Regions from separate parts of the Kitasatospora sp. NPDC093558 genome, predicted to be linked through region 2. Evidence: predicted binding sites of a transcription regulator. Region 2 holds the regulator's gene; the other holds the start of a gene.
What was found. Region 2 encodes HrcA, which represses chaperone genes, less so after heat shock. Its sites were predicted from a motif close to TTNGCACTCNGNNNNNCNGAGTGCNAA; they were not measured.
Positions count from the first base shown of each region.

Region 1 (15,254 bases), on a different contig from region 2:
GCCCAGCACGTCGAGCGCGATCTCGGCGGCCCGGGCGGGCGCCAGCGGCCCGTCCTCCTTGATGACGTCGGCCAGCGAGCGGGACTCCACCAGCTCCATGACGATCCACGGCCGGTCGTCCTCCTCGACCACGTCGAAGACGGTGACCGCCGAATTGTGCCGGATCCGCGCGGTGGCCTTGGCCTCGCGCAGCGTACGGACGATCAGCCGGTGCTTCTCCTCCTCCTCGACGCTGGCGTTCATGCGCAGTTCCTTGACCGCGACGATCCGGCCCAGCATCTCGTCCTCGGCCCGCCAGACGGTGCCCATCCCGCCGCGCCCGAGGACCGCGTTCAGCCGGTAGCGTCCGGCCAGGAGTCGGCCGGTGGAACCCTGCGCCTGGGTCATTCGAAACGTTCCCCCATGTGCTGCTGGCGGTCGAGGTGACGTTGCATCGGCCCGGCGTCTGGGCCCGAACGCCAAGCCTCCATCATCCCCTGTCCACGGGGCCCTCGACCACCCGGCCCCCGCCCCGGGGTGCGACGGACCGCAGCAACCCCGGCTCTCCGTGCCCGATCTGTGATCGAAAACTCGCCAAGATTCGTCCCGAACACTGTTACGGTGCGGCAGCTCACCGTCTTTTCCGGGGGGATCCGACACCCATGACCGCACCCGCCTGGGGCACTGACGAACAGTCGGGCCGTCCGCGAACCGCCCAGCACTACACGGTGGCGCCCGCCGTCGGCGCCCCGGAGGGCTACGTCGCGCCGGGAATGCCCGGTGTCCCGGTGGCCGGATACGAACCCGTCGTCCCCGCCGCCCGCCGCCGTCGCCCGCGTCGGCGCGTCGGGCTCGCCGCCACCGTCGCGGTCACCGCGATGCTCCTCGGCGCCCTCGCCTACGGCTGCGCGCCGCTGCGGGCCGAGGACAGCGTCGGCTGGCTGGCCATCGCCCCGGCCGCCGCCGTCTCCTGGCCGCTCGGCCGGCTCGGCGGCCGCAGCCGGGTGCTGCCCCTGCTGGGGGCGCTGCTCGCGGCCGGCGCGCTCTTCCTCGGCCAGTTACTGCTCCAGGGCCGCGAACTCCGCTCCCGCGGCCTGTCCGGCACCCCGCTGCGCGTCGTCGCCCACAACGTCCTGGCCGCGTGGCGCACCGACCTGCGCCCGCTGGACCTGGCCTTCTACGGCATAGCGCTGATCGGCGGCTTCATCCTCACCCGCCGCACCGCCGTCCGCAGCTAGGGTCTGTTTCAGAAGTGGATCAAGGTCGTGCGATGATCACGTTCCATGGCTCGGGGAGATCTGACAGACGCCCAGTGGGTGGTGCTGGAACCTTTGCTGCCGCAGGGCATCAAGGCTGGTCGGCCGCCCTTGCATACCAAGCGGCAGCTGATCAACGGGATACGGTTCCGGACCCGCACGGGCATACCGTGGCGGGATCTGCCCGAGCGGTACGGGCCATGGGAGACGGTGTACGGGCTGTTCCGCCGCTGGCAGCGCGACGGCACGTGGCCCCGGATCTTCGAACAGCTCCAAGCGCAAGCTGATGCGAAGGGCCTGATCACCTGGGACATCTCCGTCGACTCCACGATCGCCCGCGCGCACCAGCACGCGGCCGGCGGCCGCAAAAGGGGGATCTGCAGGTCGAGCCACCCGGCGGCGTCTTCACTGAGCCCGACGACCACGGGCTCGGACGCTCCCGCGGCGGACTGACCACCAAGATCCACCTGGCGGTCGAGCAGGCCCAGAAGCCGATGTCGCTCGTGATCACGGCCGGACAGCGCGGCGACTCCCCGCAGTTCCAGGTCGTCCTGGGCCGCATCCGTGTGCCCCGGCCCGGCCCGGGACGGCCGCGCACCCGGCCGGACAAGGTCCGCGCCGACAAGGCGTACGGCTCCCGCGCGAACCGCGTCTACCTGCGCAGACGAGGTATCGGATGCACGATCCCGGAGAAGCGCGACCAGATCGCGAATCGCAGGAAGCGCGGTTCCCGCGGGGGCCGGCCACCAAAGTTCGACAAGGACGACTACAAGGAGCGACACGCGGTGGAGTGCGGGATCAACCGCCTCAAGCGCCACCGCGCGGTCGCGACCCGGTACGACAAACTCGCCGTCCGCTACGAGGCAACCGTGCTGGTCGCGGCCATCAATGAGTGGCTGTGACCACTCTCACTGAGAGACCCTCAGGCGCGATAGGTAAACCGGCCGAGGTAGTGCAGAGAGGTGCCGTGCGGGTTGGTGACCACGTTGGGAGCGAAGACACAGATCGCAGCATCGGCCAGCTCGGTTGACTCCACTTGTGGCAGCCACTGGTCAGCGTACGAGGCCTCTCGAAGGAGCACCTCAGGGGCAACCGGAGCGAGGTGGCCGTCGTCTTGGGCGTGGATGGCTTCGACGCACATCGGTTCGAGCTCGGCAATCCCAGCCTCTAACGTAAAAACGGATGGCTCCGCATCCCCGTCCTCTGACCACCCCTCATCGACGTAGTCGCGGATGTCTTCAAACGACGAGAACCGGCCGCGCGAGAGGAAAACGTGCACCACGCTGGCTTCAGTCACCCGACGATTGTCGCCCAACACTGAACCCGCCCGCGACCGCCACGAGACACCGTTCACACATCGGACCCGCCATCAACGAGTTCACCATGGGCACTTCTGAAACACGCCCTAGAGCCTGTGACACGACGAGGGCCCCCGCCACACACGGCGGGGGCCCTCGTCAGCGCACACCTCAGCGGTGGTCGAGCGCCGGGTTGACGGTGACCTCGACCCGCTGGAACTCCTTGAGCTCCGTGTAGCCGGTGGTGGCCATCGCGCGGCGCAGCGCGCCGAACAGGTTCATGGTGCCGTCCGGGGTGTGCGACGGACCGGTGAGGATCTCCTCGGTGGTGCCGACCGTGCCGAGGTCCACCCGCTTGCCGCGCGGCAGCTCCTCGTGGACGGCCTCCATGCCCCAGTGGAAGCCCTTGCCGGGCGCGTCGGTGGCCCGGGCCAGCGCGGCACCGATCATGACCGCGTCCGCGCCGCAGGCGACGGCCTTCGGGATGTCGCCGCTGTAGCCGACGCCGCCGTCCGCGATCACGTGCACGTAGCGGCCGCCGGACTCGTCCATGTAGTCGCGGCGGGCGGCGGCCACGTCCGCGACGGCGGTGGCCATCGGCACCTGGATGCCGAGCACGTTGCGGGTGGTGTGGGCGGCGCCGCCGCCGAAGCCGACCAGCACGCCGGCCGCGCCGGTGCGCATCAGGTGCAGCGCGGCGGTGTAGGTGGCGCAGCCGCCGACGATGACCGGGACGTCCAGCTCGTAGATGAACTGCTTGAGGTTCAGCGGCTCGGCGGCGCTGGAGACGTGCTCGGCCGAGACGGTGGTGCCGCGGATGACGAAGACGTCGACGCCGGCGTCCACGACGGCCTTGGAGAACTCGGCGGTGCGCTGCGGCGAGAGCGCGGCGGCGGTGACCACGCCGGACTCGCGGACCTCCTGGATCCGCTGCTTGATCAGCTCGGCGCGGATCGGCGCGGCGTAGATCTCCTGGAGGCGGCGGGTGGCGACGGCCTCGTCGGTGATCGAGGCGATCTCGTCGAGCAGCGGCTGCGGGTCCTCGTAGCGGGTCCACAGGCCTTCGAGGTTCAGCACGCCCAGGCCGCCGAGGCGGCCGATGGCGATGGCCTGCTGCGGCGAGACCACGCTGTCCATCGGGGCGGCCAGGAACGGCAGCTCGAAGCGGTAGGCGTCGATCTGCCAGGCGATCGAGACCTCCTTCGGGTCCCGGGTACGGCGGCTGGGGACGACGGCGATGTCGTCGAAGGCGTACGCCCGGCGGCCGCGCTTGCCTCGCCCGATCTCGATCTCAGTCACTTCGAGCCCTTCTGCTGTGTTGCTCATGCCCGCCGGGTCACCCCGGCCGCCCCCAGTATCCCGTACAGGAGGTGTGCACGCCCCGACGGCCCGGCCCGCGGACGCGCGCGAGGGGCCCGCCGCTGCGGACAGGACGCTGTTGGTACCAACAGCGTCCTGCGGACAGCGACGGGCCCCTCGGAGGTCCGGACGATCAGCGCGACGAGTAGTTCGGCGCCTCGACGGTCATCTGGATGTCGTGCGGGTGGCTCTCCTTGAGGCCCGCCGAGGTGATCCGGACGAACCGGCCCTTGCTCTCCATCTCGGCGACGGTGGCGGCGCCGACGTAGCCCATGGTCTGGCGCAGGCCGCCGACCAGCTGGTAGAGCACGGTCGAGAGCGGGCCGCGGTACGGCACCTGGCCCTCGATGCCCTCGGCGATCAGCTTCTCGTCCGAGGAGACGTCGGCCTGGAAGTAACGGTCCTTGGAGAAGGACTTCGCCTGGCCGCGGCTCTGCATGGCGCCCAGCGAACCCATGCCGCGGTAGGACTTGAACTGCTTGCCGTTGATGAACAGCAGCTCGCCCGGGGACTCCTCGCAGCCGGCCAGCAGCGAGCCGAGCATGACGGTGTCGGCGCCGGCGGCCAGCGCCTTGCCGATGTCGCCGGAGTACTGCAGGCCGCCGTCGCCGATGACCGGCACGCCGGCCGCCTGGCAGGCCTGGGCGGCCTCGTAGATGGCGGTGATCTGCGGGACGCCGATGCCGGCGACCACGCGGGTGGTGCAGATCGAGCCCGGGCCGACGCCGACCTTGACGCCGTCCACGCCGGCGTCGATCAGCGCCTGGGCGCCGTCGCGGGTGGCGACGTTGCCGCCGACCACGTCGACCTTGACGGCCGACTTGATCTTCTCGATCCAGGCCAGCGCGTTGTGGCTGTGGCCGTGCGAGGTGTCCACGACCAGGAAGTCCACGCCGGCCGCGACCAGGGCCTGGGCCCGGTCGAACGCCTCGGCGCTGGCGCCGACGGCCGCGCCGACCAGCAGACGGCCCTCGGCGTCCTTGGCGGCGTTCGGGTACTTCTCGGCCTTGACGAAGTCCTTGACGGTGATCAGGCCCTTGATCCGGCCCTCGTCGTCGACCAGCGGCAGCTTCTCGATCTTGTGGCGGCGCAGCAGCGCCATCGCGTCCTCGCCCGAGATGCCGACCTTGCCGGTGATCAGCGGCATCGGGGTCATGATCTCGCGGACCTGGCGGCTGCGGTCCGACTCGAAGGCCATGTCGCGGTTGGTGACGATGCCGAGCAGCTTGCCCGCCTCGTCCGCGACCGGCACGCCGGAGATGCGGAACTTGGCGCACATCGCGTCGGCCTCGGCCAGGGTGGTCAGCGGGCCGACCGTGATCGGGTCGGTGACCATGCCGGACTCGGAGCGCTTCACCAGGTCGACCTGGTTGGCCTGGTCCTCGACCGACAGGTTGCGGTGCAGGACGCCGACGCCGCCCTGGCGGGCCATCGCGATCGCCATCCGGGCCTCGGTGACCTTGTCCATCGCGGCGGAGAGCATCGGGATGTTGACGCGCACGTTCCGGGAGACCCGCGAGGAGGTGTCGACCTGGTTCGGCAGCACCTCGGAGGCCCCGGGCAGCAGCAGGACGTCATCGAACGTGAGCCCGAGCATCGCGAACTTCTCGGGTACGCCTGCGGCGTTGTAAGACATTTCGGGGGTACCTTCCGTGGCCGGCCTTTTGATCCGCACACGCCCTGAGGGTGGGGGCGCGCCTTCATCGCTCACTCGCGCAGACGGCCGAAAGCCGGGTGATGTTTGGAGGATCCTCCAGGGGAATCCCGTTCGCACCCGTGAAACTTTGGCAACCTGCCCAGGCGCCGATACCCCATGGTACTGGCACCGGGATTGTGGTCCTCGTGTGCCCTTGACAACACCAGCCGCCCATGAGCCATTCCGGCCGCGCCCGCGGCAGGGGTCAGGAGGACTCCTCCGCGAGGGCCCGCAGCCGGCTCAGGGCCCGGTGCTGTGCGACCCGGACGGCCCCCGGCGACATGCCGAGCACCTCGCCGGTCTCCTCCGCGGACAGCCCGGCGGCCACCCGCAGCAGCACCAGCTCGCGCTGACGGGCCGGCAGGTTGGAGAGCAGTTCCTTGGCCCAGGCGGCGTCGCTGCTGAGCAGCGCCTGCTCCTCCGGGCCGAGCGCCTCGTCCGGCACCTCCGGCAGGTCGTCCTGCGGGACCACCGTCGAGGCGGGCCCGCGCATCGCGGCCCGCTGCAGGTCGGCGATCTTGTGCGCGGCGATGCCGTAGACGAAGGCCTCGAACGGCCGCCCCTGGTCCTTGTACCTGGGCAGCGCGCACAGCACGGCGACGCACACCTCCTGCGCGATGTCGTCCACGTGGTGCCGGGCACCGCCGGGCAGCCGGACCAGCCGGCCGCGGCAGTACCGCAACGCCAGCGGGTGGACGTACGCGAGCAGCGCGTCGATGGCCGGGCCCTCGCCGCGGACGGCGGCCGCGACCAGCTCGCCCACCAGCGGCGATCCACCGCCGCCGAGCACGGGCGGACGGCCGGGGCCGGCCTCGCCGGCGACAGCGGCACCGGTCCGGCCGGAAACCGCATCCGCACGGCCGGATTCGGCGTACGACGGATCGCCACCCGGGCCGGAGGGCTCGGCCTCCCCCGGGTCCGCCTGGCCGGCCGCACCGGCGACGTCGTCACGCATCGGTCCATGGTGCCTGGTCGAACGGGAAAACGCGGCACCGCGTCCGGAGTTGTGCACCGGAACGTTATGCGCTGCGGCACCGCGCGGCGTGCCGCCGCGCACCACCGGCCCCTCCTGCACCGTGCCGCCTCCCGCCCCGCCGCCGTCGGTGGTCCCGTCCGTCGCGCCGTTCGCCGAGTGTCCTGCGGCTGCGTGGTTCGCCGCAGTGCCTGTCCGCTGGTCCCCGAGGTGCTCCACCACTCCATGGTGCAACCTCGGGACCGTAACGTCACACGCCCGTGCGGCGCCCGTCCCCGGAAACACCGGCGGCGCGCCTGGGCCGGCGGCGCCTGCGGTCAGCGGACCAGGCCCCAGCGGAAGCCCAGCGCCACCGCATGGGCGCGGTCCGAGGCCCCGAGCTTCTTGAACAGCCGCCGGGCGTGGGTCTTGACGGTGTCCTCCGAGAGGAACAGCTCGCGGCCGATCTCGGCGTTGCTGCGGCCGTGGCTCATGCCCTCCAGCACCTGGATCTCACGCGCCGTCAGGGTCGGCGCCGCGCCCATGTCCGGGCTGCGCAGCCGGCGCGGGGCCAGCCGCCAGGTCGGGTCGGCGAGGGCCTGGGTGACGGTGGCCCGCAGCTCGGCGCGCGAGGCGTCCTTGTGCAGGTACCCGCGGGCGCCGGCGGCGACCGCGAGCGCGACGCCGTCGAGGTCCTCGGCGACGGTGAGCATGATGATCCGCGCGCCCGGGTCGGCGGACAGCAGCCGCCGGACCGTCTCGACCCCGCCGAGACCGGGCATCCGGACATCCATCAGCACGAGATCGGAGCGGTCGGCCACCCAGCGGCGGAGGACCTCCTCCCCGTTCGTCGCGGTGGTGACCCGGTCCACACCGGGTACGGTCGCGACGGCGCGGCGAAGCGCCTCGCGGGCGAGCGGGGAATCGTCGCAAACGAGAACGGAAGTCATGACCGTCGTCCTCCGCAGCTGATCCGCGTCACGTTGAGCCTCCTGGCTGGTACGAACCTCTCCGACACGGCCGATCGGCGTCAGAGTCCGTGCTGATCGCCTCAAGTTCCCCGCGATCGTTCCCGACGTCCGGCGCCCGCTAACCGCCTCCGCACTTCCAACGACCGTCACTCGAATGAGTTACGGCCTTCAGGGCCATCTCCACCACTGTACGTGGCCAACCCATTACCGATCAGCCGCATCGCGGTGCACACGCCGCACTTTTGTGCAGCTCGCGCGCGGTCGGCGTGCGACCCGCACACCGGCGCGGGGCTCCGCGCGCCCCTCGGGCCACCCGATTGCCACGTCCGCGCCCGCGAAAGTCCATGCCCACTTCGCCCGTTTTTATAGCTTTCGTATGGTCATTGACTGTTGTGCCACTCTGTGGGTGACTTGTCCATGGAGTTGCCTTAAGTCATATTTCCAGGTGTCCACACCAGTGCTATCGACGCCCCGCCACGCCCGCAGCGAGCTCCGCTGGGGGCCGGCCCGCGGCCGACGAGCCTCTGAAGGGAATGAGTCATGGCAGATTTCTCCCGCCTCCCCGGTCCCAACGCGGACCTCTGGGACTGGCAGCTCTCCGCAGCCTGCCGTGGCGTGGACAGCTCGCTCTTCTTCCACCCGGAAGGCGAGCGCGGGGCCGCGCGGAGCTCGCGCGAGGCCAGCGCCAAGGAGGTCTGCACCCGCTGCCCCGTGATCGCCGAGTGCGCGGCCCACGCACTGGCGGTCCGCGAGCCGTACGGCGTCTGGGGCGGGATGACGGAGGACGAGCGCGAGGAGATGCTCGGGCGCTCGCGGCACCGGCTGGTGGAGGTCCCACTGGTCGCGCCGACGGTCGCCCAGCGTTAGCGCCACGCCGACGCAGCGCCGTGAAGAAACGTTTCTTCGCGGCGCCTCAAGACCTTCGTCGATGACCCTGTGTCAGCGGGCCCCGGCGACTGCCTCAGCGGGCCCCGGCCGCCCCGGCCAGCCGCTCCAGCATCAGCGCCACGGCCGGCACCTCGGCCAGGTCCGGCAGGGTCAGTGCGACCACCTGCCGCACCGCCGGCGCCCCCGAGGCCGTCCGCACCGGCACCGTCGACACCCCGTCAGGGCGCACCGACTCCAGCGCCAGCCGCGGCAGCACCGCCACCCCGAGCCCGGCCGCCACCAGGCCGACCACCGCCGGGTAGTCGTCCGTCGCGAAGTCGATCCGGGGCTCGAACCCCGCCCCGGCGCACAGCTCCACCAGGTGCCCGCGGCACTGCGGGCAGCCCGCGATCCACTGCTCCCCCGCCAGCTCGGCCAGCCCCACCGCGCCGCCGCGCCCCGCCAGCGGGGGCGCGGCCGGCAGCAGGCCCACCAGCGGATCGTCCAGCAGCGGCGTGACCACCAGGTCGGACCAGTCGGTGCCGGCGCTCAGCTGCTGCGCCTCCAGGTTCGCCTCGGCCCGCGCCTCGCGCGGCGTGCCGTGCGCGGGCGCCGGGAGCGCGCTCCCGCCCTCGGACTGCGGGTAGCGGAAGGCCAGCGCGATCTCGCACTCGCCGCCGCGCAGCATCGCCAGCGACTCCGGCGGCTCCGCCTCGACCAGCGACACGCGCACCCCCGGATGGCCGTCCCGCAGGCGGGCGACGGCGGGCGGCACCAGGGTGGAACTCGCGGTCGGGAAGGACACCAGCCGCACCCGTCCGGCGCGCAGCCCGGCGATCGCCGCGACCTCCTCCTCCGCCGCCGACAGCCCGGCCAGGATCCCGGTGGCATGCTTGAGGAGCACCCGTCCGGCCTCGCTCAGCTGCATGCCCCGGCCCGAGCGGACCACCAGCGGGGTGTCCACGGACTTCTCCAGGGCCTTCATCTGCTGGCTGATGGCGGGCTGGGTGCAGCCCAGCTCGCGGGCGGCGGCGGAGAAGGAGCCGGTGCGGGCGACGGCACGCAGGACGCGCAGGTGGCGGGCCTCGATCATGCTTCAGTTATAAGGCAATCTTTGCCGAACACAAAATTCCCCTGATAGTTGAGGCTTCAAGCGGCCGGACACCTCTTCAAGCGGCCGGTCCGAACGCCGGAGGCCCGGCCCGCCCCCAGGAGAGGGAGCGGGCCGGGCCTCGGGTGTGCTTCAGGGGCCTCAGTGCGAGTGGCCGTGGCCGCCGTGCGAGTGGCCGTTGTCCGCGGCCTCCTCCTTCTTCTCCACCACGAGGGTCTCGGTGGTGAGCAGCAGGGAGGCGATCGAGGCGGCGTTCTCCAGGGCGGAGCGGGTGACCTTGACCGGGTCGATGACGCCGGCCTTCACCAGGTCGCCGTACTCGCCGGTGGCGGCGTTGTAGCCCTGGCCGGCCTCCAGCTCGGCGACCTTGGAGGTGATGACGTAGCCCTCCAGGCCGGCGTTCTGGGCGATCCAGCGCAGCGGCTCGTGCAGCGCCTTGCGGACCACGGCGACACCGGTGGCCTCGTCGCCCGACAGGCCCAGGCCGTCCTCCAGCACCTTGGCGGCGTGCACCAGGGAGGCGCCACCGCCGGCGACGATGCCCTCCTCGACCGCGGCACGGGTCGCCGAGATGGCGTCCTCCAGGCGGTGCTTGCGCTCCTTCAGCTCCACCTCGGTGGCGGCGCCGACCTTGATGACGCAGACGCCGCCGGCCAGCTTGGCCAGGCGCTCCTGCAGCTTCTCGCGGTCCCAGTCGGAGTCGGTGCCCGCGATCTCGCCCTTGATCTGGGCGACGCGGCCGGCCACGGCGTCGGCGTCGCCGGCACCCTCGACGATCGTGGTCTCGTCCTTGGTGATGGTCACGCGGCGGGCGTTGCCCAGCACGTCCAGACCGGCCTGGTCGAGCTTGAGGCCGACCTCCTCGGAGATCACGGTGCCGCCGGTCAGGGTGGCCAGGTCGCCGAGGATCGCCTTGCGGCGGTCGCCGAAGCCCGGGGCCTTGACGGCGACGGCGTTGAAGATGCCGCGGATCTTGTTCAGCACGAGGGTGGACAGCGCCTCGCCGTCGACGTCCTCGGCGATGATCAGCAGCGGCTTGGAGGCACCGCCCTGCAGGATCTTCTCCAGCAGCGGCAGGAGCTCCTGGATCGAGGAGATCTTGCCCTGGTGGATCAGGATGTACGGGTCCTCCAGGACCGCCTCCTGCCGCTCCGCGTCGGTGACGAAGTACGGCGACAGGTAGCCCTTGTCGAACTGCATGCCCTCGGTGAACTCGAGCTCGACACCGAAGGTGTTCGACTCCTCGACGGTGATGACACCGTCCTTGCCGACCTTGTCGATCGCCTCGGCGATCAGCTCGCCGACCTGGGTGTCCTGCGCGGAGAGGGACGCGACGGCGGCGACGTCGTCCTTGCCCTCGATCTCGCGGGCCACCGAGAGCAGGTGCTCGGAGACGGCGGCGACGGCCTTGTCGATGCCCTTCTTCAGGGCGGCCGGGCCGGCACCGGCGGCGACGTTGCGCAGACCCTCGTTGACCAGGGCCTGGGCCAGCACGGTGGCGGTGGTGGTGCCGTCGCCCGCGACGTCGTTGGTCTTGGTGGCGACCTCCTTGACGAGCTGCGCGCCAAGGTTCTCGTACGGGTCGTCCAGCTCGACCTCACGGGCGATGGTGACACCGTCGTTGGTGATGGTCGGGGCGCCGAACTTCTTGTCGATCACGACGTTGCGGCCCTTGGGGCCGATGGTCACCTTGACGGTGTCGGCCAGCTTGTTGACACCGCGCTCCAGCGAGCGGCGGGCGTCCTCGTCGAACTGCAGGATCTTCGCCATGTTCCCTATTCCCTCGGGGCTGCGGCCGGCCCACCGGCCGCCGAACTACGTGAACCGACGACCACGCCCCGGGCCCCTGTCACTTGGGACACGGATCCGGGGCGGGTCGGAACGACTTACTTCTCGATGATGGCGAGAACGTCGCGGGCGGAGAGGACGAGGTACTCCTCGCCCTGGTACTTCACCTCGGTGCCGCCGTACTTCGAGTACAGGACGATGTCACCGACGGCGACGTCGAGCGGCAGACGCTGGCCGTCCTCGAAGCGGCCCGGGCCGACGGCCAGGACGACGCCCTCCTGGGGCTTCTCCTTGGCGGTGTCCGGGATAACCAGGCCGGAGGCCGTGGTGGTCTCGGCGTCGAGCGGCTGGACCACGATGCGGTCCTCGAGCGGCTTGATGGCAACCTTGCTGCTGGTGGTCACGTCCGAGCTCCCCTTCGGAGATTACGGGGTTTTCTAACGGGTAAGTGGCGAACCTGCGAGCCTGCCGTCGCGGGGGTCAGACACGCCTCTTCGCGTTAGCACTCCCCTGGTGGAGAGTGCCAAGGACGACCATAGGCCCGTGTTAGCACTCAGTCAACCAGAGTGCCAACGACGCGCCCCGGGGCCTCAGGCTACGGATGAGTAGCCGTACTCATGTGCGGCGCGGGGCCCGGCGGCCAGACTCCTGCCATGACCTCGATCCCGATGCGCGTCGGCCCGGCCCGGCTCAAGGACGCGTCCCTCGCCCTGCTGGCACTGCCCCTGCTGGGCGGACTGCTCCCGTTCGTCGTCTTCTACGTCGTCGCCTGCCTCGGCAGCGGCCCCGGCACCGGGGACGACGGGGACGGAAGCGCGTGGGCGTTCCTCGGCATCGGCATGATGGCCGGCCCGGTGGTCGCCCTGGTGGCGGGCGTCCTGGTGGCCGTGCGCAGTCGGCGCTCCGGCTACCGGTTCCTCCCGGTCGCCGCCGCGCTCTCGCCGCTCGTCGTACCGGCCGTACTCTCCTCCGGCGTCCTCTGGCGGTGACCCGACCGCCGGTCCGACCGCCTGCCGGACCGCGCTCCGCGCCGGCTGACCGGCCTCCCCCACACCGCCCGACCGGCGAGAATGGCCCCGTGGACACCGAGAACCTCCAGCCGCTGCTGACGCCCGAGGGGCAGGACCTGCTCGCCGCACTGCGCGAGTTCACGCCCGAGGAGGAGCTCGCGCTGGCCACCCGGCTGCGGCGCGAGCACCCGGCCGACCTGGTGTCGGCGGCGTTCGGGCAGGCACGACTGCGCCAGCGCGCCCGCGCGAAGTTCGGGGCGGACGCCGACCTGATGTACTTCACGCCCAACGGCGTCGAGCAGTCCACCCGCCGCAGCGTCGCCGAGTGGCGCGCGCAGCGCTTCGCCGCGCTCGGGGTGCGCCGGCTGGCCGACCTGTGCTGCGGGATCGGCGGGGACGTCCTGGCGCTGGCCCGCGCCGGGATCGAGGTGCTGGCCGTCGACAAGGACCCGGCGGCCTGCGCGGCCACCGCCGCCAACGCCGCCGCGCTGGGCCTCGCCGACCTGGTCGAGGTGCGCTGCGCGGACGTCGCCGAGGTGGACGTCACCGGCTACGACGCGGTGTTCACCGACCCGGCGCGGCGCACGGCGCGCGGCCGGGTGTTCGACCCGGAGGCGTACGCCCCGCCGCTGTCCTGGGCGATCGAGGCCGGCCGCCGGACCCCGATCGGCGCGCTGAAGGTGGCGCCCGGCATCCCGCACGAGGCCGTCCCCGAGGACGCCGAGGCCGAGTGGGTCTCCGACCACGGGGACGTGAAGGAGGCGGTGCTCTGGTTCGGCACCAAGGCCGCCCACCCGCACCGCGCGACGCTCCTGCCGCACGCCGCGAGCCTCACCGGCGGCGACCTGCCCGACCCCGCCGCCGGGCCGGTCGGCCGCTACCTGTACGAGCCGGACGGCGCCGTGATCCGCGCCCACCTCGTCGCCGAGGTGGCCGAGCAGGTGGGCGGGCGGCTGATCGACCCGAAGATCGCCTACCTGACGTCGGACGAGCTGGTCCCGACACCGTACGCGCACGCCTTCGAACTGACCGACGTCATGCCCTTCCACATCAAGAAGCTGAAGGCCCTGCTGCGCGAGCGCGGCGTCGGCACCGTGGTGATCAAGAAGCGCGGGATGGCGATCACCCCGGAGGAGCTGCGCCGCCAGCTCAAGCCCTCCGGGCCGAACTCCGTCACGGTGATCCTCAGCCGCACCGACCACGGCCCGCTCATGATGCTCGGTCAGCCGGTCTGACCGGGCGGGAGGACTACGCCGGCGGCTGGATGTAGTCGTCCAGCCGCGCCACCGAGAAGCCCTGCTCCTGGATCCGGGCCAGCAGCTCGCCGAACATCTGGGTCATCGTGGCGCCCTTGAGCTCCTTGGGGCCGCGAAAGTGGGCCAGGATGATGTCGCCGGGCTTCAGCTTCTTGTCCGCCGCCTGGTACTGCATGTCGTGGATCTGCATCGACTCGCGCCACAGCACGATCGCGCGCGGACCGCACTCCTGCACCGAGGTGTTGAGCGTCGGCGTGTTGGCGCCGTCCCCGAACGGCGGGCGGAACAGCAGCGGAGCGGTGCCGTACTGCTGGGTGAGCGCGGCCTGGTCGTCGCAGATCTCGGACTTCTGCTTCTCCGGCGGGAGCTTGCTCATCACCGGGTGGGTGACGGTGTGGTTCTGGATGTGGTTGCCGAGCGCCTGGAGCGGCTTGAAGTAGCCGTAGTCGTTCTTGACGATGTCCTTGGTCAGGAACATCGTGATCGGCACCTTGAGGTCGGTCAGCATCTCGACGAACTTCGGGTCCTTCTCGGCGCCGTCGTCGATGGTGATGAAGACGACCTTGTCGCTCGTCTTCACGTCGCTGAACACCGGTACGGTGCCGGTCCGTTCGAGCTTGACGGGCTTGTCGGCGGGCGGCGCGGGGGCCGGGGCCAGCGGCTTGAGGTTCCACTTCGCCCACGCCGCGTCGCCCGCGGCCTGCGCCGCCGCGGGCGTACTGGCCGCGGCCGTCGGCGCGGCGCCGCCGGAGGGCTGGGCCCCCGCCGGGGCCGCGCTCGTGGGCGCCGGAGCGGCGGCGCCGCCGTCCCCGTTGCCGCCGCACCCGGTGGCGAGGGCCAGCAGGGCCAGCGCCCCCGCCGCGTACGCCTTGGTCCTGTTCCGCCCGTCCTGCTGCTTCACCGCACCGCGCTCCTGGTCCGTCCGCCGTTCCTCAGCTATGCACGGTAGCGGGCGGGCGGGTGGTTCCCGGACCGGCCTGCTCGACGTGGTCGCTGGTGAAGGACCAGCGGTGCACCGGACGGCCGAGCAGTCCGGCCGGCGGGTCGGCGACGGGCAGCGGCTCGCAGCTCCACCAGGTGATCAGCAGGACGCGCTCGCCGGGGGCGGAGAGCAGTTCGAGGCGCTCCAGGCCCGCCGAGCCGCGCAGCGCCGGGATCGCCGTCTCCCGTGCCCAGGCGGCGAGTTCGGCCCCCCGGCCGTCCGCCGCCCGGGCCTCCCACATCGCGGCGACGGTCACGCGGCACCGCCGCCGAGGGCGTCGTACGCCTGGCCGTGCAGGTCGCCGTGGTGGAGGTCCGCCGCCGGGACGTGGACGTCGGTGACGGGCAGCGAGGAGTCCGCCGACAGGTCGAAGGCGGACGGCGCACGGTCGCGCCACACCATCTCGGCGCCCAGCGCGGCCACCATCGCGCCGTTGTCGGTGCACAGGCCCGGACGCGGCACCCGCAGCCGGATCCCGGCCCGGTCGCAGCGCTGCTGGGCCATCTCGCGCAGCCGCGAGTTGGCCGCGACCCCGCCGCCGATCATCAGGTGGTCGACGCCGTTGTCCTTGCACGCCCTGACGGCCTTGCGGGTGAGCACGTCGGTGACCGCCTCCTGGAAGGACGCCGCCACGTCGGCGACCGGCACCTCCTCGCCGGCCCGGCGCTTGGCCTCCACCCAGCGGGCGACGGCGGTCTTCAGGCCGGAGAACGAGAAGTCGTACGCCGG
Region 1 covers NZ_JBFBDY010000112.1:1,302-16,555, reverse strand. The annotation lists partial or broken gene AB0O00_RS14265 (serine/threonine-protein kinase) at 1-387, opposite strand, end outside; gene AB0O00_RS14260 (hypothetical protein) at 642-1,217, shown strand; one part of gene AB0O00_RS14255 (IS5 family transposase) at 1,263-1,607, shown strand; one part of gene AB0O00_RS14255 (IS5 family transposase) at 1,610-2,137, shown strand; gene AB0O00_RS14250 (hypothetical protein) at 2,158-2,532, opposite strand; gene AB0O00_RS14245 (GuaB3 family IMP dehydrogenase-related protein) at 2,705-3,832, opposite strand; gene guaB (IMP dehydrogenase) at 4,026-5,528, opposite strand; gene shbA (RNA polymerase sigma factor ShbA) at 5,794-6,354, opposite strand; gene AB0O00_RS14230 (response regulator transcription factor) at 6,879-7,490, opposite strand; gene AB0O00_RS14225 (WhiB family transcriptional regulator) at 8,052-8,378, shown strand; gene AB0O00_RS14220 (LysR family transcriptional regulator) at 8,473-9,471, opposite strand; gene groL (chaperonin GroEL) at 9,631-11,259, opposite strand; gene groES (co-chaperone GroES) at 11,376-11,681, opposite strand; gene AB0O00_RS14205 (hypothetical protein) at 11,931-12,266, shown strand; gene AB0O00_RS14200 (class I SAM-dependent methyltransferase) at 12,356-13,522, shown strand; gene AB0O00_RS14195 (polysaccharide deacetylase family protein) at 13,536-14,444, opposite strand; gene AB0O00_RS14190 (hypothetical protein) at 14,476-14,781, opposite strand; gene tsaD (tRNA (adenosine(37)-N6)-threonylcarbamoyltransferase complex transferase subunit TsaD) at 14,778-15,254, opposite strand, start outside.
Region 1: a site for HrcA is predicted at 11,824-11,850, ahead of groES (co-chaperone GroES). Genes of this name have one in related genera too.

Region 2 (16,660 bases):
GTGGGAGAAACACGGAAGGGGTGCCGGGGCGAGGACCCCGGCACCCCTCCGCGGACGGCTAGCGGCCGTTGAACGCGTCCTTCAGACGCGAGAACAGGCCCTGCTGGCCCGGCGCGAACTGGCCGGACGGCCGCTCCTCGCCGCGCAGCACCGCGAGGCGGCGCAGCAGCTCCTCCTGCTCGGGGTCGAGCTTGGTGGGCGTCTGCACCTCGACGTGCACTATCAGGTCGCCCCGGCCGCCCCCGCGCAGGTGGGTGATGCCGCGGCCGTGCAGCGGGATCGACTGGCCGGACTGGGTGCCGGGCCGGATGTCGACCTCCTCCAGCCCGTCGAGGGTCTGCAGCGGCACCTGGGTGCCGAGCGAGGCGGCCGTCATCGGGATGGTGACGGTGCAGTGCAGGTCGTCCCCGCGCCGCTGGAAGACGGTGTGCGTGGTCTCGGCGATCTCGACGTACAGGTCGCCGGCCGGGCCGCCGCCGGGGCCGACCTCGCCCTCGCCGGCCAGCTGGATCCGGGTGCCGTTGTCGACACCGGCCGGGATCTTGACGGTCAGGGTGCGGCGGGCGCGGACCCGGCCGTCGCCGGCGCACTCCGGGCACGGGGTCGGCACGACGGTGCCGAAGCCCTGGCACTGCGGGCAGGGGCGGGAGGTCATGACCTGGCCCAGGAAGGACCGGGTGACCTGGGAGACCTCGCCCTTGCCGCGGCACATGTCGCAGGTCTGCGCGGAGGTGCCGGGCGCGGCGCCCTCGCCGCTGCAGGTGGTGCAGGTGACGGCCGTGTCGACCTGGAGCTCCTTGGTGGTGCCGAACGCGGCCTCCTCCAGGGTGATCTCCAGCCGGATCATGGCGTCCTGGCCGCGGCGGGTGCGCGAGCGCGGGCCGCGCTGGCCGGCCGCGGCGCCGAAGAAGGCGTCCATGATGTCGGAGAAGCCGAAACCGGCCGCGCCGGCGCCGAAGCCGCCCGCGCCACCGCCGCCGCCCGGCGACAGCGGGTCGCCGCCGAGGTCGTAGACCTGCCGCTTCTGCGGGTCGGAGAGCACCTCGTAGGCGGCGTTGATCTCCTTGAACCGCTCCTGCGTCTTCGGGTCCGGGTTGACGTCCGGGTGCAGTTCGCGTGCCAGGCGCCGGAACGCCTTCTTGATCTCGTCCTGCCCCGCATCCCGTCGGACGCCGAGTACCGCGTAGTAGTCCGTGGCCACCAAATGCTCCGCTTGTTCCGCCTGTAGTAGTGCTGCGACAGGGCACCACCGCTGGATGTTCCGGCGGTGGCTTGCTCGCTACGACTCGGCCAGGATCTGGCCCACGTACCGAGCCACCGCTCGCACCGCCCCCATTGTGCCCGGATAGTCCATCCGGGTCGGACCGATCACACCCAGTTTGGCCACGCTCTCGTCGCCCGAACCGTAACCGACCGACACCACCGAGGTGGAATTCAGCCCCTCGTAGGCGTTCTCCCGGCCGATCCGGACCGTCATCGCCGCGTCCGCGGTCTCACCCAGGAGGCGGAGCAGGACGACCTGCTCCTCCAGCGCCTCCAGGACCGGCTGGATGGTGAGCGGGAAGTCGTGGCCGAAGCGGGTCAGGTTGGCCGTGCCGGCCAGCATGATCCGCTCCTCGTTCTGCTCGGCGAGCGCCTCGAACAGCGTCGCCAGGACCGTGCTGACGGTCGCCCGGTCGACCTGTTCGAACATCGCGGGCAGTTCCTCCAGCGCCGCCGGGACGTCCGGCAGGCGCTGGCCGACGGCCCGCGCGTTGATCCGGGCCCGCAGGTCCGACAGGACCACCTCGCCGACGGTGCCCGGGCAGTCCACCATGCGCTGCTCGACCCGGCCGGTGTTGGTGATCAGGACCAGCATCACCTTGGCCGGGGCGAGCGCGACCAGCTCGATGTGCCGCACGGTGGAGCGGCTCAGCGACGGGTACTGCACCACGGCGACCTGCCGGGTGAGCTGGGCGAGCAGCCGCACGGTGCGCGCGACGGTGTCGTCCAGGTCGACCGCGCCCTCCAGGAAGTGCCGGATCGCGCGGCGCTCGGGCGCGCTCATCGGCTTGACCTCGGCGAGCCGGTCGACGAACAGCCGGTACCCCTTGTCGGTGGGGATGCGTCCGGCGCTGGTGTGCGGCTGGTGGATGTACCCCTCCTCCTCCAGCGCCGCCATGTCGTTGCGGACGGTGGCCGGGGACACCCCGAGGTTGTGCCGCTCCACCAGGGCCTTGGAGCCCACCGGCTCCTCGGTGCCCACGTAGTCCTGGACGATCGCGCGCAGCACGGCGAGCTTGCGGTCGTCCAGCTGGCGGACCTCTCCGGCCATGGGGCACGCACCTCCGTCTTCGCACGTTGTCCGTTGTGACGTATCGAGCTGATGCGGGCCTGGAAGGCCCCGGCTTTGGCACTCTGAACGCACGAGTGCCAGAACCGTACCTGCCAGTGTACGGCCCGGGTCCGACGGCAGGAACGGCGCGGCGGGGGTGATCCTGCCCGCAGTTCCCGGCGCGGGGGTGGTGCCCCACGGCCGTCCGGGTGGCAGCATCGATAGCGGACGGCGAACGGAGGAGCAAGCGATGTCGAGCTCGGCCCAGCACACCCGCTTCGCGCCCGACCGCGGCCTGACCGGCCGGATGGTCGGGACCATGTTCGTGATCGGGCTGTTGTACGTCGGATTCACCGGCCTGCTGATCGTGCTGCTGCGCGGCGCCTGGCCCCTGATCGTGCTGATCTCCGGCGGGCTGTTCGTGGCCCAGTTCTGGTTCAGCGACAAGATCACCGAACGGGCCATGGGCGCCCGCCCGGTGTCCCCCGAGGAGTACCCGCAGCTGCACGGCACCGTCGACCGGCTCTGCGCGCTCGCCGACATGCCCAAGCCCCGGGTGGCGGTCGCCGACAGCGACATGCCGAACGCCTTCGCCACCGGCCGCAACCCGCAGAACGCCGTCGTCTGCGTCACCACCGGCCTGCTGCGCCGGCTGGAGCCCGAGGAACTGGAGGGCGTCCTCGCCCACGAGCTCTCCCACGTCGCCCACCGGGACGTCGCCGTGATGACGATCGCCGGGTTCCTCGGCGTCCTCGCCGGGGCGATGACCCGGATCGCCATGTACGGCGGGTTCATCGGCGGCGGGCGCGACAACAACGACCAGAACGCGGCCATCGCCGCGCTGGTCATCCCGCTGGTGTCGATCGTCGTCTACGCGATCAGCTTCCTGCTCACCCGGCTGCTGTCGCGCTACCGCGAGCTCGCCGCCGACCGCGCCGCCGCCCAGCTCACCGGCCGTCCCAGCGCGCTCGCCTCGGCGCTCACCAAGGTCACCGGGCAGATCGCCGCGATCCCGTCCAAGGACCTGCGCCAGGCGCAGCCCTACAACGCCTTCTACTTCGCCCCGGCGCTGAACGCCAAGGAGACGGCCTCCCAGCTGCTCTCCACCCACCCGACGCTGGAGAAGCGGCTGGAGCAGCTCGCGAAGATCTCCGCCCAGCTGGGCCGCTGACCGCTGTTGACCGCTGCCGATCGCTGTTGACCCGAAGGGACCGCCGTGGGAATCCTGGACGCGCTGTTCGGCCGCACCAAGCCCGTCAAGCCCGACCTCGACCAGCTGTTCGGCATCCCCTCGGCCGCGCTCACCCTGGAGGCGGGCGCGGGCTTCCTGCCCACCGGGCTCGGCTCGGTGTGCTTCGCGGCCGTCGAGGGCGCCGCGTTCGTGCAGGTCGAGCAGCAGGTGCGGGCGCTGCTCGACGCCGACACCGAGCGCGGCGGCGTCCCGGTGGAGGCCTCCAAGGACGGCTACGGCTACTCGTGGCTGCTCGCCCGGCACACCTCCGAGGAGCTACCGGAGCTGGTGAACGACCTGCACGCGGTCAACAGCGAGCTGGAGGCGAACGGCTTCGGGCCGCAGCTGCTCTGCTCGTTGGTCGGCTTCAGGAACGGCGAGGGCCAGTCGCTGGCGCTGGTCTACCTCTACAAGCGCGGCACCTTCTACCCGTTCGCGCCGATGCCCGGCGGCGGGGAGCGGCGCAACAGCCCGCTGGAGCTGCAGATCAACGCGATGCTGGCGAACGACCTGCGGCTGGAGAAGGACCTCGGCCGCTGGTTCCCGGTGTGGGGCGCGCCAGGCCTCTGACGGTCCGTCCGTAGACTCGCCGCTATGCGCAGCCGCCAGTACGGACCCGACCTGACCCCGCCGTGGAAGAAGCAACAGCCCGCCCCGGAGGTGCCCGCCGAGCGGGACCTGGTGGTCGAGGAGGCGGCGACCGGCTTCTGCGGGGCGGTGGTGCGGTGCGAGAAGACGGCGGAGGGGTTCACCGTCACGCTGGAGGACCGCTTCGGCAAGCACCGGGTGTTCCCGATGGTGCCGCGCGGCTTCCTGCTGGAGGGCAAGGCCGTCACCCTGGTCCGCCCGGCCGGGGCCGCCCCCGCCCCCGTCCGCACCCCGGGCCGCACCGCCTCCGGCTCCGTAGCCGTCCCCGGCGCCCGCGCCCGGGTCGCGCGCGAGTCCCGCATCTACGTCGAGGGCCGGCACGACGCCGAGCTGGTCGAGCGGGTCTGGGGCGACGACCTGCGGATCGAGGGCGTCGTGGTCGAGTACCTGGAGGGCGTGGACGACCTCCCCGCGATCGTCGCCGACTTCGCCCCCGGCCCCGGCCGCCGCCTCGGCGTCCTGGTCGACCACCTGCTCCCCGGCACCAAGGAACACCGCATCGCCACCCAGGTCACCGGCGAGAACGTCCTGGTCGTCGGCCACCCCTACATCGACATCTGGCAGGCCGTGAAGCCCTCGTCCGTCGGCATCCCGGCCTGGCCGGCCGTCCCCCGCGGCGAGGAGTGGAAGGAGGGCATCTGCCGCCGCCTCGGCTGGCCGGTGGACACCCCTGCGGCGTGGAAGCACATCCTGTCGAAGGTGAACTCCTACAAGGACCTGGAGCCCGAACTCCTCGGCCGAGTAGAGGAGTTGATCGACTTCGCGACGCTCCCGGATCAGGAGTAGGTCTGGAACTCCGAGGTGTCGAGGCTGATGCCCAGCAGGTCGACCGGAATAGGCTCGCCGAATTTGGTGGTCCGCGCAGACACGTAGTCCGGCAGCCCCGAAGCGCTCGCCCGGTTCGGCTCGGTCAGCAGCACGCAGACGGCCTTGATCGGGTCGACGATCAGGTAGACGGGGATCGTGCCCTCGGCGTAGAGCTCGCGCTTGGTCCGGTAGTCGCGCAGGACGCTGGTCTTCGAGACCACCTCGACCACCAGGGTCAGGAGAGGCGCAGGGAGCAGGCGACCACGGCTGGCGGCGTCCCGCTCGAACACGACGAGATCCGGCTGCGGCTCGCTCGTCAGCCCGGGAAGATCGATGTCCTGCGTGGTCAAGCGGTGCCACCGTGCCCGGGGGATCTGGTCCTGAATGGCTTCGACAATGACGTTGTGGACCATGTCAGGCCCGGCCATCATCACGATTTCCCCCCTGATGAGCTCGGCCTTGAAGCCTTCCGGGACCTCCAGGTTCTCGAAGATCCCCATCACCCGGTCATCGATGGCGGTCATCGCGCGCTCCCTCCGACGGCTGACACCACGTTAACGAAACTCAGTCCACCAGGTCACGCACGACCGCGTCGGCCAGGAGGCGGCCCTGGAGGGTCAGGGTGGCGCGGCCCTGCTCGTACGAGCCGGGGGCGAGGAGGCCGCTCGACAGGGCTTCCTCGGCGGCCTTGCGGGCCGTGTCGGTGAGGAGGGTGAGGGGGATGCCCTCGGCGAGGCGCAGCTCCAGCAGGATGCGCTCGATGCGGCGGTCCTCGTCGGTCAGGACCTCGCGGGCCAGGGCGGGGGTGCGGCCCTCGGCGAGGGCCTGGGCGTAGGCGGCGGGGTGCTTGGCGTTCCACCAGCGGGTGCCGCCGACGTGGCTGTGGGCGCCGGGGCCGGCGCCCCACCAGTCGGCGCCGGTCCAGTACAGCTCGTTGTGGCGGCAGCGGCCCTCGGGGGTGGTGGCCCAGTTGGAGACCTCGTACCAGTGGTAGCCGGCGGCGGCGAGCGCCTCCTCGGCGATCAGGTAGCGGTCGGCGTGGACGTCGTCGTCGATCATCGGGAGCTCGCCGCGCTTGACGCGGGCGGCGAGGCGGGTGCCCTCCTCGACGATCAGCGAGTAGGCGGAGACGTGGTCGGGCCCGGCGCCGATGGCGGCGTCCAGGGAGGCCCGCCAGTCGTCGTCGGACTCGCCGGGGGTGCCGTAGATGAGGTCGAGGTTGACGTGCTCGAAGCCGGCCGTGCGGGCCTCGGCGACGCAGGCCTCGGGGCGGCCCGGGGTGTGGTGGCGGTCGAGCAGCTGCAGCACGTGCGGGCGGGCGCTCTGCATGCCGAAGGAGACCCGGTTGTAGCCGCCCTCGCGCAGCTCGGCGAGGTAGGCCGGGCCGACGGACTCCGGGTTGGCCTCGGTGGTCACCTCGGCGCCCTCGGCGAGCCCGAACTCGTCGCGGAGGGCGGCGAGCATCCGCACCAGGTCGCGGGCGGGCAGGAGGGTCGGGGTGCCGCCGCCGAGGAAGACCGTCTCCACCGGGAGGTCCGTGTCGCCCAGGACGCGCCGGGCGAGCCGGATCTCCGCGATCACGTTGTCGGCGTACGTCTCCTGGGAGGCGACCGCCCCCGAGGAGCGCAGCTCGGTGGCCGTGTAGGTGTTGAAGTCGCAGTAGCCGCAGCGGCTGGCGCAGTACGGCACGTGCAGGTAGAAGCCGAACGGCCGCGTCCCGAGTCCGTCGAGGGCGTGCGCGGGCAGGGAACCGTCGGACGGCACCGGATCGCCGTCGGGGAGTGCGGAGGGCATGACCCCATTGTCCCGTACGGCCCGGGTGTTCCCGCGGGCCGTACGGGACGGGGGCGGCTCAGGCCTCGTTGGCCCCCGCGTACATCGCGGTCACGGCGTCCGCGTACGTCCGCTCGACCACCGGGCGCTTGATCTTCAGGCTCGGGGTGAGCTCGCCGTGCTCGATGTCGAGGTCGCGCGGCAGCAGGTGGAACTTCTTGATCGTCTGCCAGCGCTGGAGGTCGCCGTTGAGCTTCTTCACGAAGCCCTCGATCAGCTCGTGCACCTGCGGGTCGGCGGTCACCTCGGCGTAGGACTTGCCGGCCAGGCCGTGCTCGGCCGCCCACGGCATGATCACGGCCTCGTCCAGGCCGATCAGCGCGGTGCAGAAGTTGCGGCCGTTGCCGATCACCAGGATGTTGCTGACGAACGGGCACACCGCCTTGAACTTGCCCTCGACCTCGCTCGGCGCGACGTACTTGCCGCCCGAGGTCTTGAACAGGTCCTTCTTGCGGTCGGTGATCCGCAGGAAGCCGTCCGGGCTGAGCTCACCGATGTCCTCGGTGTGGAACCAGCCGTCCGGCTCCAGCACCTCGGCGGTCTTCTCCGGCAGGTTGTGGTAGCCGCGCATGACGCCCGGGCCGCGCAGCAGGATCTCGCCGTCCTCGGCGATCCGCACCTCGGTGCCGGGCAGCGCGCGGCCGACGGTGCCGATCCGCACGTCCTCCTTGCGGTTGACGCACGAGCCGGCGCTGGTCTCGCTCAGGCCGTAGCCCTCCAGGATCGGCACGCCGGCGCCGAGGAAGAAGTAGCCGATCTCGGGGGCCAGCGCCGCGCTGCCGGAGACGGCGCCGCGCAGGCGCCCGCCGAAGGCCGCGCGGATCTTCGCGTACACCAGCTTGTCGGCGACCGCGTGCTGCGCCCGCAGGGCGAACGGCGCGCTGTCCACCCCGGTGGCGATCCGGTTCTCCTGGGTGACCCGGGCGTACTCGCGGGCCACCCCGGCCGCCCAGCGGAAGATCTTGTACTTGGCGCCGCCCTCGGCCCTGGCCCGGCCGGCGATCCCGTTGTAGACCTTCTCGAAGATGCGCGGCGCCGACGCCATGACGGTCGGCCGGATGGCCGGCAGGTTGTGGATGATCCGGTCGACCCGGCCGTCCACCGCCATCACGTGGCCGGTGGCGATCTGGCCCGAGATCAGCGTCTTGCCGAACACGTGCGACAGCGGCAGCCACATGAACTGGACGTCGTCCGGGCCGAGCAGCCCGCTCGCCTCCTGGGCGCGGGCCTCGTAGGCCCAGCAGTCGTGCACCAGGCGCACGCCCTTGGGGCGGCCGGTGGTGCCCGAGGTGTAGATCAGGGTGGCCAGCTGCTCCTTGTCGAGCGCGGCGACGGCCTTCTCGACGGCGTCCGGGTGCTCGGTCAGGTACGCGGCGCCGCGCTCCTCCAGCTCGGCGAGGGTGAGCAGGTCGAGCCCGGCCGTCTCGGGCGCCTCCGCGGGGGCGTCGAAGAGGATCACGGTGCGCAGCTCGGGCAGCTGCTCGATCTGCTCGACGGCCTTGGCGAGCTGCGCGGCGTTCTCCGCGAACATCGCCCGGCAGCCGGAGTCGGAGAGGATGAAGGCCGTCTCGTCGGCGTTGGTGCTCGGGTAGACGGTCGTGGTGGCCGCGCCCGCGCACATGTTGCCGAGGTCGGCGACGATCCACTCCAGGCGGGTGGAGGACGCCAGGGCGACCCGGTCCTCCGGCTGGATGCCGAGGGCCATCAGGCCGGCGGCCACCGCCTTGACCCGGGCCGCCGTCTGCGCCCAGGTGAGCGACCGCCACTGCTCGGCGCCGGGGGCGCTGTCGGCGGCGTGCTCGTCCACCGGGGCGGGGTAGCGGTAGGCCTCGGTGTTGGGGGTCGCGGCGACGCGCTCCAGGAACAGGTGGGCGACGGAGGCGGGACGCCCGGCGACGATGTCGGCACTGCCGGAGTCGATCAGGGACTGCGCGGAACTCAACGAGGACCTCCGGGGGCGGGTGGCCGTCTGAGGGATTTTTCGCGGCGCCCGTGGGGGGCGGTCGCCGGGCCCCCGTCACACGTGCGGTACCGGCGAGTAACAAGGAGGCAATCAGCAGCCTAGGGGGAAACCGGTCATTCCGTAAGGGGGTCTACCCAGCCGGCACCCCGCCACCGCCCCCGTGCACAGCGGACGACACGCGCGTGAACCCCGCAACCCGGCCCGCCCGGCGGTTCGGCAAAGGACTGGACAAACCTCATGGCCCGGCCGGGGGAATCGTCTGTACGAGTGCACGAAGGAACGAGAATTGGGATGCGAATCCACCCGCCGACGACAAGAGTGTGCAAGTGCTGATCAGACTGCTCAGGGCGTACCTGCGCCCGTACTCCCGACCGATCACCCTGCTGGTCGTCCTCCAACTCGTGGCGACCCTCGCGGCGCTCTACCTGCCCACTCTCAACGCCGACATCATCGACAGCGGCGTCGTCAAGGGCGACACCGGCTACATCCTCAGGGTCGGCGCCGTGATGATCGGCATCACCCTCGTCCAGGCGCTCTGCTCGATCGGCGCGGTCTACTACGGCGCGCACACCGCCATGGCCTTCGGACGCGACGTGCGCGCGGCCGTCTTCGACCGCGTCCAGAGCTTCTCCGCCCGCGAGGTCGGCCAGTTCGGCGCCCCCTCCCTGATCACCCGCACCACCAACGACGTCCAGCAGGTCCAGATGCTGGCCCTGATGAGCTTCACCCTCATGGTCGCCGCGCCGATCATGTGCGTCGGCGGCATCATCATGGCCCTCAACCAGGACGTGCCGCTGTCCGGCCTGCTCCTCGCCGTCATCCCGCTCCTCGGCACCGTCGTCCTCCTGCTCGTCCGCTCGCTGCGCCCCAAGTTCCGCAGCATGCAGGAGAAGATCGACACCGTGAACCGGGTCCTGCGCGAGCAGATCACCGGCATCCGCGTCATCCGCGCCTTCGTCAAGGACGACCACGAGCAGGCCCGCTTCGGCGACGCCAACGGCGACCTCACCAGCGTCTCGCTGCAGGTCGGCCGACTCATGGCGTTCATGTTCCCGGCCGTCATGCTCGTCGTGAACGTCTCCAGCGTCGCCGTCCTGTGGTTCGGCGCCCACCGGATCGACAGCGGCGGCATGGAGATCGGCGCCCTCACCGCCTTCCTCTCCTACCTCATGCAGATCCTCATGAGCGTCATGATGGCCACCTTCATGTTCATGATGGTGCCCCGCGCCGAGGTCTGCGCCGAACGCATCCAGGAGGTCCTCGCCACCTCCTCCAGCGTCGTGCCGCCCGCCGCGCCCGTCACCGAGGTCCTGCGCCGCGGCAACCTCGAACTGCGCGACGTCGACTTCCGCTACCCCGGCGCCGAGGCCCCCGTGCTGCGCGGCATCGCCATCACCGCCCGCCCCGGCGAGACCACCGCCGTCATCGGCTCCACCGGCAGCGGCAAGTCCACCCTCCTCGGCCTCGTCCCCCGGCTCTTCGACGCCACCACCGGACAGGTCCTGCTCGACGGCGTCGACGTGCGCGAACTCGCCCCCGAGGCGATCGCCGAGAGCGTCGGCCTCGTCCCCCAGAAGCCCTACCTGTTCACCGGCACCATCGCCAGCAACCTGCGCTACGGCCGGCCCGACGCCACCGACGAGGAACTCTGGCACGCCCTCGACGTCGCCCAGGCCAAGGACTTCGTCCAGAAGCTCCCCGAAGGCCTCGACGCCCCCATCGCCCAGGGCGGCAGCAACGTCTCCGGCGGCCAGCGCCAGCGCCTCGCCATCGCCCGCGCCCTCGTGCGCAAACCCGACGTCTACCTCTTCGACGACTCCTTCTCCGCGCTCGACTACGCCACCGACGCCCGGCTGCGCAAGGCCCTCTCCCACGAGACCTCCGACGCCACCGTCCTCATCGTCGCCCAGCGCGTCTCCACCATCCGCGACGCCGACCGCATCATCGTCCTCGACGAAGGCGCCGTCGTCGGCACCGGCACCCACCACGAGCTCATGGCCGACAACCCGACCTACCGGGAGATCGTCCTCTCCCAGCTCACCGAGCAGGAGGCGGCGTGACCACCCCCCGCAAGCCCAGCGCCCCCCAGCCGGCCGGGCAGCAGCCATCGGACCGGGCGGAGGCCGCCGAACTCCCCAGCGACTCCCAGGCCGCCGCCGCCCGCCGAGGCCCGGCCGGCCCGGGCCGCTTCATGGGCGGCCAGGGCACCGAGAAGTCCATGGACTTCAAGGGCTCCGGCAAACGCCTGCTCGGCCTGCTGCGCCCCGAACGCCCCCTGCTCACCGCCGTCCTCGGCCTCGGCGTGCTCAGCATCGGCTGCGCCGTCACCGGCCCCAAGGTCCTCGGCCACGCCACCGACCTGATCTTCGCCGGCGTCGTCGGCACCCGCTTCGAGCCCGGCACCTCCAAGGCCCAGGCCGTCGAGGGCCTGCGCGCCCACGGCCAGGGCGGCATCGCCGACCTGCTCGCCTCCGTCGACTTCACCCCCGGCCAGGGCATGGACTTCGGCGCCATCGGCACCATCCTGCTCTGGGTGCTCGCGATCTACGTCGCCTCCGCCCTGTTCGGCATCGTCCAGGGCCGCCTCGCCACCAAGGCCATCCAGCGCGCCGGCTACCGGCTCCGCCAGGACGTCGAGGCCAAACTCGCCCGCCTGCCGCTGAGTTACTTCGACAAGCAGCCGCGCGGCGAGGTCCTCAGCCGCGTCACCAACGACATCGACAACATCAGCCAGTCGATGCAGCAGACCCTCGGACAGGTCGTCAACTCGCTGCTCACCGTCCTCGGCGTGCTCGCGATGATGTTCTGGATCTCCCCGCTGCTCGCCGTGATCGCCCTGGTCACGGTGCCGCTGTCGGTCGTCGTCGCCGCCAAGGTCGGCAAGCGGGCGCAGCCGCAGTTCGTCCAGCAGTGGGCCTCCACCGGCAAGCTCAACGCGCACATCGAGGAGATGTACACCGGGCACGCCCTGGTCAAGGTCTTCGGCCGCCAGCACGAGTCCGCCGAGACCTTCCGCGAGCACAACGAGGCGCTGTTCGCCTCCAGCTTCCGCGCCCAGTTCATCTCCGGCATCATCCAGCCCGCGATGATGCTCATCGGCAACCTGCAGTACGTCCTCGTCGCCGTCGTCGGCGGCCTGCGCGTCGCCAGCGGCGCGCTGTCCATCGGTGACGTGCAGGCGTTCATCCAGTACTCGCGGCAGTTCAGCCAGCCGCTCACCCAGGTCGCCAGCATGGCCAACCTGGTCCAGTCCGGCGTCGCCTCCGCCGAGCGCGTCTTCGAACTCCTCGACGCGCCCGAGCAGAGCCCCGAACCGGCCATGCCAGAGAAGCCCGACGTCGTCCACGGCCGGGTCGTCTTCCAGGACGTGGCCTTCCGCTACGACCCCGACAAGCCCCTCATCGAGGACCTCTCGCTCAAGGTCGAGCCCGGCCAGACCGTCGCCATCGTCGGCCCCACCGGCGCCGGCAAGACCACCCTCGTCAACCTGCTGATGCGCTTCTACGAGGTCAGCGCGGGGCGCATCACCCTCGACGGGGTCGACGTCTCCGCGATGTCCCGCGAGGACCTGCGCTCCGGCATCGGCATGGTCCTCCAGGACACCTGGCTGTTCGGCGGCAGCATCGCCGACAACATCGCCTACGGCGCCCAGGGAGCCACCCGCGACCAGGTCGTCGAGGCCGCGAAGGCCGCCCACGTCGACCGCTTCGTGCGCACCCTGCCGGACGGCTACGACACCGTCATCGACGACGAGGGCACCGGCGTCAGCGCGGGCGAGAAGCAGCTCATCACCATCGCCCGGGCCTTCCTCGCCCAGCCCTCCATCCTCGTCCTCGACGAGGCGACCAGCTCCGTCGACACCCGCACCGAGGTGCTCATCCAGCGGGCCATGGCCCGGCTGCGCACCGGGCGCACCAGCTTCGTCATCGCGCACCGGCTCTCCACCATCCGGGACGCCGACGTGATCCTCGTGATGGAGAACGGCTCGATCGTCGAGCAGGGCTCGCACGACGAGCTGATCGCGTCCGGCGGCGCGTACTCGCGGCTGTACCAGGCGCAGTTCGCGGAGGCCGTGGCCGAGGTGGACTGACCCGCGGTCACGTACGGGCCGGGGCGGGACCTTCCCGCTCCGGCCCTTCGCGTTCCCGGGCCCTTCTCGTTCCCGGGCCCTTCTCGTTCCCAGGCCCTTCGCGTTCCGGGCCCTTCGCGTTCCCGGGCCCTGTTCGTGCCCCGGTCTTCGCTTTCCCCGTTCGGACCGCTACCTTGGGCCCGTGATCGACGAGCAGACCCCGGACGCGTTCGAGGCCAACCGACGCTACCTGGGCTCGGTCGCCTACCGGCTGCTCGGCTCGTTCACCGACGCCGAGGACGTCCTCCAGGAGGCCTGGCTGCGCTGGCGCGCCACCGACCGCGCCGCCGTCGCCGACCCGCGCGCGTTCCTCACCACCGTCGTCACCCGGCTCTGCTACGACCAGCTCGGCTCCGCCCGGGCCCGCCGCGAGGCCTACTACGGCGAGTGGCTGCCCGAGCCGTCCGTCTCCTACGCGAAGGCCCCCGACTCTCCCGCCGAACTCGCCGAGCGCGACGAGTCCGTCTCGCTCGCGCTGCTCGCCGTCCTGGAACAGCTCACCCCGGCCGAGCGGGCCGCCCTCGTCCTGCACGACGTCTTCGCGGTCGGCTTCGAGGACATCGCCGCCTCCCTGGACCGCACCCCGGACGCCGCCCGCCAGCTCGCCTCCCGGGCCCGGCGCCGGGTCAAGGACGGCGGCCGACACACCGGCGGCGCCGACCCGGCCGAACACCGGCGCGCCGTCGAGGCGTTCGCCTCCGCCAGCACCAGGGGCGACATCCTCGGACTGATGGAGATCCTCGACCCGGACGTGGTCTGGCACGCCGACGGCGGCGGCATCATCCGCGCCGCCGCCCGCCCGGTCCACGGCTCCGACAAGGTCGCCCGCCTGGTGGCCGGCCTGTTCGGCAAGTGGTTCACCACCGAGTACGGACAGGGCTACGCGACGGTCAACGGCGAGCCGGGCCTGGTCTGGTACGAGAAGGCCACCGGCACCGTCCATGGCGTGGTGGCCTTCGCCCTCGCCGGCGAGCGGATCGCCGAGGCGTACGTCGTGGTCAACCCCGAGAAGCTCACCCGCATCGCCCCCGTCGAGGCCTGAGCCCCCGGCTGCAACAGCCCGCACCCGCACGTGACGCAGGTCACCGTCACACTCCGCCCGGCCACGCCGTCCCCTTGCCGAACCGCGCTGCACGACAGCGAACCTCGCAAGGAGGCGGACGAGATGAGCAACACCACCACCGAGAAGCGGATCGTCGTCCTGGGCGCCGGCTACGCCGGACTCAGCACCGCCAAGGGCGCCGGCCGCCGCCACACCGTCACCCTCGTCGCACCCGAGGAGCGACTCCTCCACCGCGTCCGCCGGCACGAGACCGCGGCCGGCCACGGACGGGACTGGCCCGCCATCGAGCGGCTCGCACGCGGCCGGCACATCGAGCACCGGCGCGCCAAGGCCGTCGAACTCGACCTCGACGGCCACAAGGTCCTGCTCGACGACGGCACCGCCCTCGGCTACGACACCCTGGTCTACGCCCTCGGCAGCCGCACCGCCTGGCACGACGTCCCCGGCGCCGCCGAACACGCCTACAGCGCCGAACGCGCCGCCGAACTCGACCGGCGCCTGCGCAACGCCGCCGAGCCCGGCACCCTCGCCGTCGTCGGCGGCGGCGCCACCGGCATCGAACTCGCCACCGAACTCGCCGAGGCCCACCCCCGGTGGCGGGTGCGGATCGTCGCGGCCGGCCGGGTCGGCGGCATCTACTCGCCCAAGGGCCGCGCCCACATCCTGCGCGTCCTCGACCGGCTCGGCGTGACCGTCCACGACGACACCACCGTCACCGAGGTCACCCCCACCGGGCTGCGCACCACCGCCGGCCCGATCGAGGCCGACGTCACCGTCTGGGCCGCCTCGATGGAGCCGCACCCGCTGGCCGCCGAGGCCGGCCTGGCCGTCGACGACCGCGGCCGGGCCCTGGTCGACGAGTACCTCCGGTCGGCCTCGCACCCGGACGTCCACGTCGTCGGCGACGCCGCCGCGGTGACCGTCCCCGGCACCGGCACCCTGCGGATGGGCTGCGCCACCGCCCTGCCGATGGGCCAGTACCTCGGCAAGCTGCTCGACGGGCGCACGGACAAGCCCTTCGCGTACAAGTACGTCGCGCAGTGCCTGAGCCTCGGACGACGGGACGGGCTGCTCCAGCTCGTCGGCGGGGACGACTCGATGCGGCCGACCGTGCTCACCGGGACGGCGGGGCGGCTGGCCAAGGCGGCGATCGTCGGCGGGGTGCTGGCGGCGCTCAAGTAGCCCCTGGGGGCCCGCAGGACGCGGGGGCGCGGGAACGCGGAAGGGCCCGGAGGACGCGGGGACGTGGGAACGCGGAAGGGCCCGGAGCGCGATCGCTCCGGGCCCTTCCGCTGCTGCTACTTCTTTTCCTTCGGCACCTCGGCGTCGGTGGACAGCGCGGCGATGAAGGCCTCCTGCGGGACCTCCACGCGGCCGACCATCTTCATCCGCTTCTTGCCTTCCTTCTGCTTCTCCAGCAGCTTCCGCTTACGGGAGATGTCACCGCCGTAGCACTTGGCGAGGACGTCCTTGCGGATCGCGCGGACCGTCTCACGGGCGATCACGCGGGAGCCGATGGCCGCCTGGATCGGCACCTCGAACTGCTGGCGCGGGATGAGCTTCTGCAGCTTGCCCGCCATCATCACGCCGTAGTTGTAGGCCTTGTCCTTGTGCACGATCGCCGAGAACGCGTCGACCGCGTCACCGTGCAGCAGGATGTCGACCTTCACCAGGGCCGCGGTCTGCTCGCCGATGGGCTCGTAGTCGAGGGACGCGTAGCCGCGGGTCTTGGACTTCAGCTGATCGAAGAAGTCGAAGACGATCTCCGCGAGCGGCAGGGTGTAGCGCAGCTCGACCCGGTCCTCGGAGAGGTAGTCCATGCCCTGCAGGGCACCCCGGCGGGACTGGCACAGCTCCATGATCGCGCCGACGAACTCGTTGGGCGCGAGGATCGTGCCGCGCACGACCGGCTCGTAGACCTCGGCGATCTTGCCGGTCGGGAACTCGCTCGGGTTGGTGACGGTGTGCTCGCTGCCGTCCTCCATGATCACCCGGTAGATCACGTTCGGGGCGGTGGAGATCAGGTCGAGGTTGAACTCGCGCTCCAGGCGCTCCCGGATGATCTCCAGGTGCAGCAGGCCGAGGAAGCCGCAGCGGTAGCCGAAGCCGAGCGCGACCGAGGTCTCCGGCTCGTACACCAGGGCGGCGTCGTTCAGGCGCAGCTTGTCCAGGGCGTCGCGCAGCAGCGGGTAGTCCGAGCCGTCCAGCGGGTACAGGCCGGAGAACACCATCGGGCGCGGGTCCTTGTAGCCGCCGAGCGGCTCGGTGGCGCCCTTGTTCTGCGAGGTGATCGTGTCACCGACCTTGGACTGCCGGACGTCCTTCACACCGGTGATGATGTAGCCCACCTCGCCGACGCCGAGGCCGTCGGCCACCTTCGGCTCGGGCGAGATGACGCCGATCTCCAGCAGCTCGTGGGTCGCGCCGGTGGACATCATCGCGATGCGCTCGCGCTTGGTGAGCTGACCGTCCACGACACGGACGTAGGTGACCACGCCGCGGTAGGCGTCGTACACCGAGTCGAAGATCATCGCGCGGGCCGGGGCGTCCTTGACGCCGACCGGGGCCGGGATCGTGTTGACGATGTGGTCCAGCAGGTCCTCGACACCGAGACCGGTCTTGGCGCTGACCTGGAGCACGTCGGAGGGGTCGCAGCCGATGATGTGCGCGAT
Region 2 covers NZ_JBFBDY010000060.1:7,007-23,666, reverse strand. The annotation lists gene dnaJ (molecular chaperone DnaJ) at 59-1,201, opposite strand; gene hrcA (heat-inducible transcriptional repressor HrcA) at 1,280-2,314, opposite strand; gene htpX (zinc metalloprotease HtpX) at 2,565-3,485, shown strand; gene AB0O00_RS09515 (hypothetical protein) at 3,531-4,115, shown strand; gene AB0O00_RS09510 (DUF3097 domain-containing protein) at 4,140-4,979, shown strand; gene AB0O00_RS09505 (Uma2 family endonuclease) at 4,970-5,524, opposite strand; gene hemW (radical SAM family heme chaperone HemW) at 5,565-6,794, opposite strand; gene AB0O00_RS09495 (long-chain fatty acid--CoA ligase) at 6,853-8,775, opposite strand; gene AB0O00_RS09490 (ABC transporter ATP-binding protein) at 9,123-10,856, shown strand; gene AB0O00_RS09485 (ABC transporter ATP-binding protein) at 10,988-12,886, shown strand; gene sigJ (RNA polymerase sigma factor SigJ) at 13,068-13,967, shown strand; gene AB0O00_RS09475 (FAD-dependent oxidoreductase) at 14,091-15,170, shown strand; gene lepA (translation elongation factor 4) at 15,287-16,660, opposite strand, start outside.